One region of the Frankia sp. BMG5.60 genome, then DNA from elsewhere that is predicted to be linked to it. Evidence: predicted binding sites of a transcription regulator. Region 1 holds the regulator's gene; the other holds the start of a gene.
What was found. Region 1 encodes LexA, which represses DNA repair genes until DNA is damaged. Its sites were predicted from a motif close to CGAACNNNNGTTCG; they were not measured.

Region 1 (5,074 bases):
CGGCTTCGACCTGGAGGAGCGCGCGGCACTGCGCCGCGTGCCCGGCCTGGCCACCGAGCTCGACGACGTCACCGAGGTCGAGTACCGCCAGTTGCGGCTGGAGCGGGTCGTCCTCATCGGCGTGTGGACGTCGGGTTCGCTGCGGTCGGCCGAGGCATCCATGGCGGAGCTCGCCGCCCTCGCGACCACGGCGGGTTCGGTCGTGCTGGACGCGCTCGTGCAGCGACGCGACCGGCCGGACGCCTCGACCTACGTCGGGTCCGGCAAGGCCCGCGAACTCGCCGAGGTCGTCACCGCGACCGGCGCGGACACGGTGATCTGCGACGGCGAGCTCACCCCGGGCCAGCTACGCCAGTTGGAGGAGGTCGTCAAGGTCAAGGTCATCGACCGGACCGCGCTCATCCTCGACATCTTCGCCCAGCACGCGACGTCTCGGGAGGGCAAGGCCCAGGTCGAGCTCGCCCAGCTCCAGTACATGCTGCCCCGCCTGCGCGGCTGGGGTGAGTCGATGTCCCGCGCCGCGGCCAGCGGCGGTGGGCGCGCGCCCATCGGTACTCGCGGACCTGGCGAGACGAAGATCGAGACAGACCGCCGACGGCTGCGCGCGCGGATGGCGCGTCTGCGCCGGGAGCTCGCCGGGATGGCAACCGTGCGGGAGACGAAGCGGTCGGCCCGCCGGCGCGGCGAGGTGCCCGCGGTGGCGATCGCCGGTTACACCAACGCCGGCAAGTCCTCGCTGCTCAACCGTCTCACCGGCGCCGGCGTCCTCGTCGAGGACGCGTTGTTCGCCACGCTGGATCCCACCGTGCGGCGCGCGACCCTGCCGGACGGCCGGGCGTTCACCCTCACCGACACGGTCGGGTTCGTCCGGCACCTCCCGCACCAGATCGTCGAGGCGTTCCGCTCGACCCTGGAGGAGGTCGCCGACGCGGACCTCATCCTGCACGTCGTCGACGGCTCCGCCCCCGACCCGGCCGCCCAGATCTCAGCCGTACGCGAGGTGCTCAACGACATCGACGCGGGCAACGTGACCGAGCTGATCGTCGTGAACAAGGTCGACGCCACCGAGTCGACCGTCCTCGCCGGCCTGCGCCAGCTCGCGCCCGACGCGGTCTTCGTCTCGGCGCGCACGGGGGAGGGGCTGACCGCGCTCGTCGACGCTCTGTGCGACCGAGTCCCCCACCCCGACGTGGAGATGAAGGTCCTCGTCCCCTACACGCGGGGCGATCTCGTCTCGCGGGTACACGCTCACGGCGAAGTGCTCGAGTTGGAGCACACGGCGGACGGCACCCGACTGCTCGCGAGGGTGTCGCCGTCGCTCGCCGCGGAACTGCACACCTTCCAGCCCTGACCCGTCCAGCCCTGATCCGCCGCGCCGGGACCGGCGCTGAGCTCGCCGTCGGCGCGGTCGGCGGAGCATACCCGCCCGGTCCACGGCAGCCGAATCGGCCGGCCGCCTCGCGCGGCCGGCCGTCCACGGTCAGACCCGGCGCAGCACGGCGACGATCCGCCCGAGGATCGTCGCCTCTTCGCCAGGGATGTCGCTGAACGTCGAGTTCTCCGGGTGCAGCCAGACCTTGCCGTCGCGGACCCGTAGCCGCTTGACCGTCGCCTCGCCGTCGATCATCGCGGCGACGATCTCACCGTTGTCCGCGACCGGCTGCTGGCGCACCACCACCCAGTCGCCGTCACAGATTGCCGCGTTGATCATCGATTCGCCGACGACCCGGAGCAGGAACAGGGTGCCCTCGCCGACGATCTCCTTCGGCAGCGGAAAGACGTCCTCGATCGCCTGCTCGGCCAGGATCGGCCCCCCGGCGGCGATCCGCCCGAGGACCGGCACGTAGGCCGCGGACCCCTCGCCGCTCGCGCCGGCCGGGGCCGCGGCGCCCGGGAACGTCGACACGACGGCCGCCGCGCCGGAGTCGGCCTTGCGCCGCGGCCGATCGGGGCTGAGCACCTCCATCGCCCGCGGACGGTTCGGGTCCCGGCGCAGGTAGCCCTTCTCTTCCAGCACCTTGAGCTGATGCGCCACGCTGCTCGTGCTGGTCAGCCCCACCGCCTCCCCGATCTCCCGCACGCTGGGCGGGTACCCGCGCCGTTCCACCTCGGCCCGGATGACCTCGAGCACCTTGCGCTGCCGGGGGGTCAGGCCGGCTGCGTCCGCGGGGTTTTCGGGAAAGGCCCGCACGTTGCCGCGGGCCCCGCCCCGGCGTGTACCCCTGCCTTGGCTGGTCATCGCCTACCGCTCTCCTCGTCGCCTACTCTGTCGCCGGTGGGCCGCCGCTCGGCCGCGCGCTGGACGTGCGCGCGGCTGTCGGCCTCGCCCGGCGAGACCGGCACCCCCCACGGCACCCGGCTGTCCGCGACCGGGGGAGACCGCCCGGTGCAAACCTGATCGTCTCGACGGTAACCGCCCGGTCGCGGAATCTCAAACGTCTGTTCGAGCGTGTCCCTTTCCCTGGCGGGACTCCGGTGTGACAATCGATCAGGAGTTCGATCGAACGGGAGTTCGTGGCGTCGACGACGTGGTCCGGGGCGCCTTGGGAGGAAGCCGTGCAAAGCGCGCACACCACACAGGTGGTCGATCTGGCGGCCGCCCGGGAGCGGGCGGTGCGCCGCGCCGGGGGATGGCCGGCGAGCGGTCCGGCGCGGATGCGGGTGGCCCTGCCGGCCGCCAGGGTCGGTGCCGGGAGGCCGGTTCCGAGGGCGTGCCCCTCGCACGCGCCGGTTCCCCGGGCGACGAGGTCCGAGGCGCAGAAGTCCCAGGCGTCGAAGTCTCAGGTGTCGAAGTCTCAGGTGTCGAGGTCTCAGGCGTCGAGGTCCGAGGCGCCGGGATCTCGGTCGCGGAGATCCCGGTCGCCGGGCCCGCCGCGGCGGCTTGCCCGCGGATCAGGATCCCGGCCGCCGGTGCGCCGCGCCGCCGGCGAGCCGCTGCCGCCGCTGCGGCTGACCCACCGCGGCCGGGTGGTCGTGGTCGCCGTCGTCGCGCTGGCGATCGCCGCGGTGCTGGTGGTCGTCCTGCCGCGCGCCTCGATCGCGTGGTCCGGCGAGCCGCCGCGGGGTCACCTGGTCCTCGCCGGGGAGACGCTGTGGGAGATCGCAGTCGCGCTCGATCCCGACGCCGACACCCGCGCCGTCGTGGATCGGCTGATGCGGATCAACCATCTCCCCTCGGTCGAGCTCACCCCCGGCCAGTTCCTGTTGCTGGGCTGACCCTCCGGTCGGCCGGTCCGCTCCGCCACCGTCCGGTCCCGATCGGCGCTCGGCGGCTCGCCGCCGTGACGGGCCGGTGCCCGGCGGCAGCGGGCGGGTGCGGCGCCCTCGCGCAGGGTTGTCGCGCCCCCGCGGGCTGATGTCCCGGTGTGACACGCGGGGGGTCGGTGTCCCCATCACTGGGGTTGTGCGCTAGGTTAGACACAACATCTGGTGCTTATGCGGGTGTAAGTCATCCACAGGTTGCGCACAGGCTTTCCACAGAGGTGCGGGCGGCCGTCCACAGGGGCGGCTCGGCCGGTGCGGAGGCGCGGGTCGGCTCGCTGTCCCGCCGCGCCAGGTGGCCGCGCCGGACCGGACGAAGGAGGCGTATCGCGTGCGATGCCCGTTCTGCCGGCATCCGGACAGCCGTGTCGTCGACAGCCGGGAGGCCGAGGAGGGCTCGGCGATTCGGCGGCGGCGATCCTGCCTGTCGTGCGGTCGCCGGTTCACCACCATGGAGGAGGCGTCGCTGCGGGTGCTCAAGCGCAGCGGCGTGGCGGAGCCGTTCAGTCGCGCGAAGGTGATCACCGGTGTGCGCAAGGCCTGCCAGGGCCGGCCGGTGCGCGACGACGATCTTGCTCTGCTGGCCCAGCGGGTTGAGGATGCCGTGCGCTCCTCGGGCTCGGCGGAGGTCCCCGCGGAGGCGATTGGCCGGGCGATCCTCGGCCCGCTCCGCGAGCTCGACGAGGTGGCCTACCTCCGCTTCGCCTCGGTGTACCTGGCCTTCGAGTCGCTCGGCGACTTCGAGAGCGCGATCGCGGCGCTGCGGGCCGAGACGTCCGGAGCCCGCCGCGGCGCCGACCTCGACGACCTTGACGAGCTGGGAGATCCAACCGTCCGTCCCGCCGGCGGAGCGTTCACCGACCAGGCGGACCCGTCGCAGCGGGCCGGTCCCGAAGGCCCCCCACCCGGCGGCCGGCGGGCCGACTCAGATACCCCACGCCCCGGCCGCCCAGGCCGGGACACACCCGCCGCCGTCCGCGAGCAGCCGGAGACCCCGGGCCGCCGTGGCGGCGGAAACCAGTTGAACATCGTCGAGGGCGGGCTCGGCCGGGCCGAGCCGATCACGGGGGAGTACGAGGTCGGCCGGGTGCGCGGCGCCTCGGCCACCCGCACCTGACGGGGCCGCCGCGGGACCGCCGAGGCCCCGTCCCGCCCGTCCCGCTAGCAGCTCGCCGCCCCGCCGGCCCGTTCCCGTCTGGACGGGACGACCTGACCCGGCCGGCGTGGGCGTCCGATCCCGCGCGACCCGGTTTCGCGCGTCCTGCTCGCGACCCCTACCCGGCCGCGCCCGTGGGCGGACGGCGCGGGGACGGGGGCCGGACCGCCGGGGCCGGTGTGTTCGTCATGCGTGTCGCTGCCGCCGGACCCGGTCGACCCCAGGGTTCGGCGTCGGCCGATACGCCGATTCGCCCGCGGTCCGCCGTCCACGCGTGCAGTGGACCGGGCCCGGGCGGGGATGCCACCACCAGTGCGCCAGCGCGCGCCGATGAGAAGACAGGACGAGGAGCGTCATGACCGAAAGTCGCGGCACGAAGGCGGGCAGGTCTGCGGCCAGGGCGGGCGGATTGAAGATCCGGCGCTCGCGCACCACCGCCGGCGTCCACCCGTACGACGAGGTCACCTGGGAGACCCGGGACGTCGTCATGACCAACTGGCGGGACGGTTCGGTCAACTTCGAGCAGCGCGGGGTGGAGTTCCCCGATTCCTGGTCGGTCAACGCGTCGAACATCGTGACGAGTAAGTACTTCCGCGGGGCGCTGGGCACGCCCGGCCGGGAGTCCTCCCTGCGCCAGCTCATCGACCGGGTCGTGCA
Region 2 (5,074 bases), 2.5 Mb from region 1:
CCCGCGTTGTTCGACACCGGGCTGCCCATTCTCGGCATCTGCTACGGCCACCAGGTGATGGCCCAGGCGCTGGCCGGCTCGGTCGCCCGGACCGGAACAGCGGAGTACGGAGCGACTCACCTGTCGGTGACCGAGCCGGGCGTCCTGTTCCACGGCCTTCCGGTCGCCCAACAGGTGTGGATGTCGCACGGCGACTCCGTGACCGCGGCCCCGCCCGGCTTCCGGGTGACGGCGTCCACCCCGTCGACCCCCGTCGCCGCCTTCGAGGATCCGGCCCGCCGCCTCTACGGCGTCCAGTTCCATCCGGAGGTGGTGCACAGCGAGCGCGGACTCGACGTGCTGCGGCACTTCCTGCTGGTGGGCGCGGGCTGCCGTCCGACCTGGACCATGGTGAACATCGTCGACGAGGCGGTGGCGGCGGTGCGCGCCCAGGTCGGTTCGGGCCGGCTGATCTGCGGGCTGTCCGGCGGGGTGGACTCCGCGGTCGCCGCGGCGCTCGTGCACCGTGCCGTCGGTGACGCCCTGACCTGCGTCTTCGTGGACCACGGCCTGCTACGGGCGGGCGAGGCCGAACAGGTCGAGCGGGACTTCGTCGCGTCCACCGGCGTCGATCTCGTCCACGTGAAGGCGGCCGACCGGTTCGCCGCGGCGCTGGCCGGCGTGACCGATCCGGAGCGCAAGCGGAAGATCATCGGTCGGGAGTTCATCCGGGTCTTCGAGGAGTCGGCCCGCGAGCTGGAGGCCCGGGCCGAGGCCGAGGGCGCGACGATCGAGCACCTCGTGCAGGGGACGCTGTACCCCGACGTGATCGAGTCTGGTTCCCCGACCGCCGCGAAGATCAAGTCGCATCACAACGTCGGTGGCCTGCCGGAGGATCTGCGGTTTGGACTGGTCGAGCCGTTGCGCACCCTGTTCAAGGACGAGGTCCGCCGCCTCGGCGAGGAGCTCGGCCTGCCCGAGGAGATCGTCTGGCGCCAGCCGTTCCCCGGCCCGGGACTCGCCGTTCGCATCATCGGTGAGGTCACCCCCGAACGGCTCGACGTGGTCCGGGCGGCCGACGAGGTGGTCCGCGACGAGATCCGCCGGGCCGGGCTGGACCGGGAGATCTGGCAGGTCTTCGCGGTGCTGCTCGCGGACGTGCGGTCGGTCGGCGTGCAGGGCGACGAGCGCACCTACGGGCACCCGGTGGTCCTGCGCGCGGTCACCAGCGAGGACGCGATGACCGCCGACTGGGCGCGACTGCCCTACGGGCTGCTCGAACGCATCTCCAACCGGATCGTCAACGAGGTGGGGCAGGTCAACCGGGTCGTCTATGACATCACCTCGAAGCCCCCGGGCACCATCGAGTGGGAGTAGGCCCGACCGCCCGTCGGCAAGGGGACCGGCCCGGCGGCCTGACCGCCGCCGGGCGTCCCCGGGTTTGACGTCCCGGCAAGTCCGGAGCAGGCTGGGAGCCGTGACCGTGCACGAGATGGCCATTACCTAGGCGCGCACCCGAGCTCCGGGTCCGCGCGCCATGCCTTCCGCCTGCTCGGCGGGGGGCTTTTTTGTTGCCGCGGTCACGGCGAGGTGGCCGCACAGCCGCCGGGAGAGGCATCATGACCGCACCAGCCGCAGACGATCAACCGACCGCCGGGGGCGGTGACCCCGGGGCCGGCGACGCGGACCTGAGCATCGAGGCGGATCCCGATGCCGAGGCGGATCCGGACGTCGAGGCGGATCCGAGTGTCTCGGCGGATCTGAGTGTCTCGGCCATCGAGGCGGCGGCCGGGGTGCTCGACGGCGTGGCGCGGCGGACCCGGGTCGTGCATGATCCCGGCCTGTCGGCCGCGCTCGGCACGCCCGTGTGGTTCAAGTGCGAGCACGAGCAGCACACCGGTTCGTTCAAACTGCGTGGCGCCTACCACCGGGTGGCGACCGCGGACCCGGCGGAGCGTGCCCGGGGGGTCGTCGCGGCCAGTGCCGGCAACCACGCCCAGGGGGTGGCTTTCGCGGCGGCCACCTTCGGCGTCCCGGCGACGATCTTCGTGCCGGCGGGGGCGAACCCCGTCAAGGTCGCCCGGACTCGCCGGTGGGGCGCGCGGGTCGAGGAGGTGCCCGGAGGGGTGGAGGCCGCGCTCGCGGCGGCCGCCAACTTCGCCGCTCGCGGCGGGCGCCTGCTCGTGCATCCCTTCGACGACCCGGCCGTGGTGGCCGGGCAGGGCACGATCGGCCTCGAGCTGCTGGACCAGGTGCCGGACCTGGGCACCGTCCTGGTCGGGGTGGGCGGCGGTGGGCTCGTCAGCGGGGTTGCCGCGGCGCTGCGAGCCCGCCGGCCCGGCGTGCGCGTGATCGGGGTGCAGTCGGTGCTGGCCCCCGCCTTCGCCGCATCGCTGCGAGCCGGCCGGCGGCTCACCGCAGTGGTGGGTGCCGATCTGCCGGGCGCCGTCTCGCTGCCTGCCGATCTGCCGGTCACCGATCTGCCGGTCACCGATCTGCCGCGCGCCGCGGCCCGCGGCCGGGTCGTCCCGGTCATCCCCGGCAGCCGGCTGTCAGGGCGGCCGATGGTGCCCCGCTCGGCGGCGAGGCCCCGCACGATCGCCGACGGTATGGCGGTGAGCGAACCGGGTGCGCTGACCTTCGCGCTCGCCACCAGGCTGGTCGACGAGGTGGTGACCGTGGACGAGGCCGCCTTCTGGGAGGCGATGGTGCTGCTGCGGCGGGCCGGCCTCGCGGTGGAGCCGGCCGGAGCCGCGCCGATCGCGGCGCTGCTGCGCCACGGCGGCCTCGCCCAGGGGCCGACCGTGGCGATCCTGTCGGGAGGCAACATCGATCCCGGGGTGGCCAGCCGGGTCAAGTCGCTGGCCGCGGTCGCGACCGACGACGTCGGCGAGCTGCGGACCACGGCCTGAGCCGGCCCGCCGGGCGGCGGGCGGCCGAGGTGACCATAAGGTGGCGATACGTGGGTCGGTGACGTCGCGGCCGGGTGGCACTTCGCGGCGGGTCGCCCCGCGGCAGGCCGCCGCCCGGTCCGTCCGGGAGGCGGCAACGTCCCCGGCGAGCCCGGCTCCGACCAGTCCGGCGTCGAACGTATGATCGAGGTCTGATGAGCACTCTGTTCGGTGAGTCCCCCCGCGCCTTCGGCGAGTCGGCCGCGGGCGTCGGCGGCGGCGTGCCCTACGACCTGTTCGGCCCGGCGGTGCTCGCCTCGCCCGTGGGCGGCGACGCGGGCGGCGGGGCACCCCGGCTCGACGCCGAAGGCCTGCTCGACGGGCTCAACCCGCAGCAGCGGGCCGCCGTGGTGCACATCGGCGCGCCCTTGCTGGTCGTGGCGGGCGCGGGCTCCGGCAAGACCCGGGTGCTGGCTCACCGCATCGCCTACCTGCTGGCGGCCCGGGGCGTCCGGCCCGGGGAGATCCTGGCGATCACGTTCACGAACAAGGCCGCGGCCGAGATGCGGGAGCGGGTCGGCGCGCTGGTGGGCCCGCGGGCGCGGGCGATGTGGGTCAGCACGTTCCATTCGGCCTGTGTGCGCATCCTGCGGTCAGAGGCGAAGCGGCTCGGCTATGGGTCCTCCTTCTCCATCTACGACGCCGCGGACGCGCAGCGGCTGATCACGCTGGTCACCCGGGATCTCGACCTCGACCCGAAGCGGCATCCTGCGCGCGGGCTGGCCGCGCAGATCAGCAACCTGAAGAACGAGCTGATCGACTGGGAGGCGGCCCGGGACCGGGCGAGCAGTCACCAGGAGCGCACCGTCGCCGAGGTCTACGCCGCGTACCAGCAGCGGCTGGCCCAGGCCAACGCGCTCGACTTCGACGACCTGATCATGATGACGGTCAACCTGCTCCAGGCGTTCCCCGACGTGGCCGAGCACTACCGGCGCCGGTTCCGGCACGTCCTGGTGGACGAGTACCAGGACACCAACCACGCCCAGTACATCCTGGTGCGGGAACTCGTCGGGCAGCCCGCGCACGGCGAGACCGACGCCCCGCGGCGGGAGGCGCCCGCGGAACCGTCGGGCTCGACTGTCACGTGGGCGTCGGGCGCCGTGCCGCCCGCGGAGCTCTGCGTCGTCGGTGACGCCGATCAGTCGATCTACGCCTTCCGCGGGGCGAACATCCGCAACATCGTGGAGTTCGAGGAGGACTTCCCCGACGCCGCGGTGATCCTGCTGGAGCAGAACTACCGCTCCACCCAGACCATCCTGTCCGCCGCGAACGCGGTGATCGCGCGCAACAACCAGCGCAAGGCCAAGCGGCTGTGGTCCGACGCGGGCGACGGGGAGAAGATCGTCGGATTCGTCGCGGACAACGAGCACGACGAGGCCGCCTTCGTCGCCGAGGAGGTCGACCGGCTCACCGACGCGGGGCTGGCCCGGCCCGCGGACGTCGCGGTGTTCTACCGGACCAACGCGCAGAGCCGGGTCTTCGAGGAGATCTTCGTCCGGGTCGGGCTGCCCTACCGGGTCGTCGGCGGGGTGCGCTTCTACGAGCGCCGCGAGATCCGCGACCTGCTCGCCTACCTGCGGGTGCTGGCCAACCCGAACGACACGGTGAACCTGCGCCGCATCCTCAACGTGCCGCGGCGCGGCATCGGGGACCGGGCCGAGGCGGCGCTCGCCGGCTTCGCCCAGGTCGAGCGGATCGGGTTCGCCGAGGCGCTGGAGCGCGTCGGTGAGGTGCCGGGGATCGCCACCCGCTCGGCGAAGGCCGTGCGCGATTTCGCGGCGTTGCTTGCCGCGCTGCGCGCGATCGAGGCGGACGGACCGGTGGCCGTCGTCGAGGCGGTCCTCGAACGCACCGGCTACCTGTCCGAGCTTCTCGCGGAGGACACGGTCGAGGCCCAGGGGCGGGTGGAGAACCTGCAGGAGCTGGTCGGCGTCGTCCAGGAGTTCACCGAGCGCAATCCGGAGGGCACCCTCGCCGAGTTCCTCGAGCAGGTCTCGCTGGTCGCCGACGCCGACCAGGTCCCCACCGACGACGGCTCCGACGGCGTCGTCACCCTCATGACCCTGCACAGCGCCAAGGGCCTGGAGTTCCCCGTCGTCTTCCTCACCGGCCTGGAGGACGGCGTCTTCCCGCATCTGCGGACC

Region 2: the regulator LexA is predicted to act here: its motif matches at 3,065-3,078, upstream of pcrA (DNA helicase PcrA).

Annotation. Positions count from the first base shown of each region.
Region 1 is NZ_CM182091.1:6,211,877-6,216,950, forward strand. It holds gene hflX (GTPase HflX) at 1-1,351, shown strand, start outside; gene lexA (transcriptional repressor LexA) at 1,481-2,239, opposite strand; gene AC5R91_RS25455 (LysM peptidoglycan-binding domain-containing protein) at 2,911-3,216, shown strand; gene nrdR (transcriptional regulator NrdR) at 3,593-4,378, shown strand; gene AC5R91_RS25465 (vitamin B12-dependent ribonucleotide reductase) at 4,773-5,074, shown strand, end outside.
Region 2 is NZ_CM182091.1:3,677,711-3,682,784, reverse strand. It holds gene guaA (glutamine-hydrolyzing GMP synthase) at 1-1,356, shown strand, start outside; gene AC5R91_RS14800 (threonine ammonia-lyase) at 1,599-2,891, shown strand; gene pcrA (DNA helicase PcrA) at 3,086-5,074, shown strand, end outside.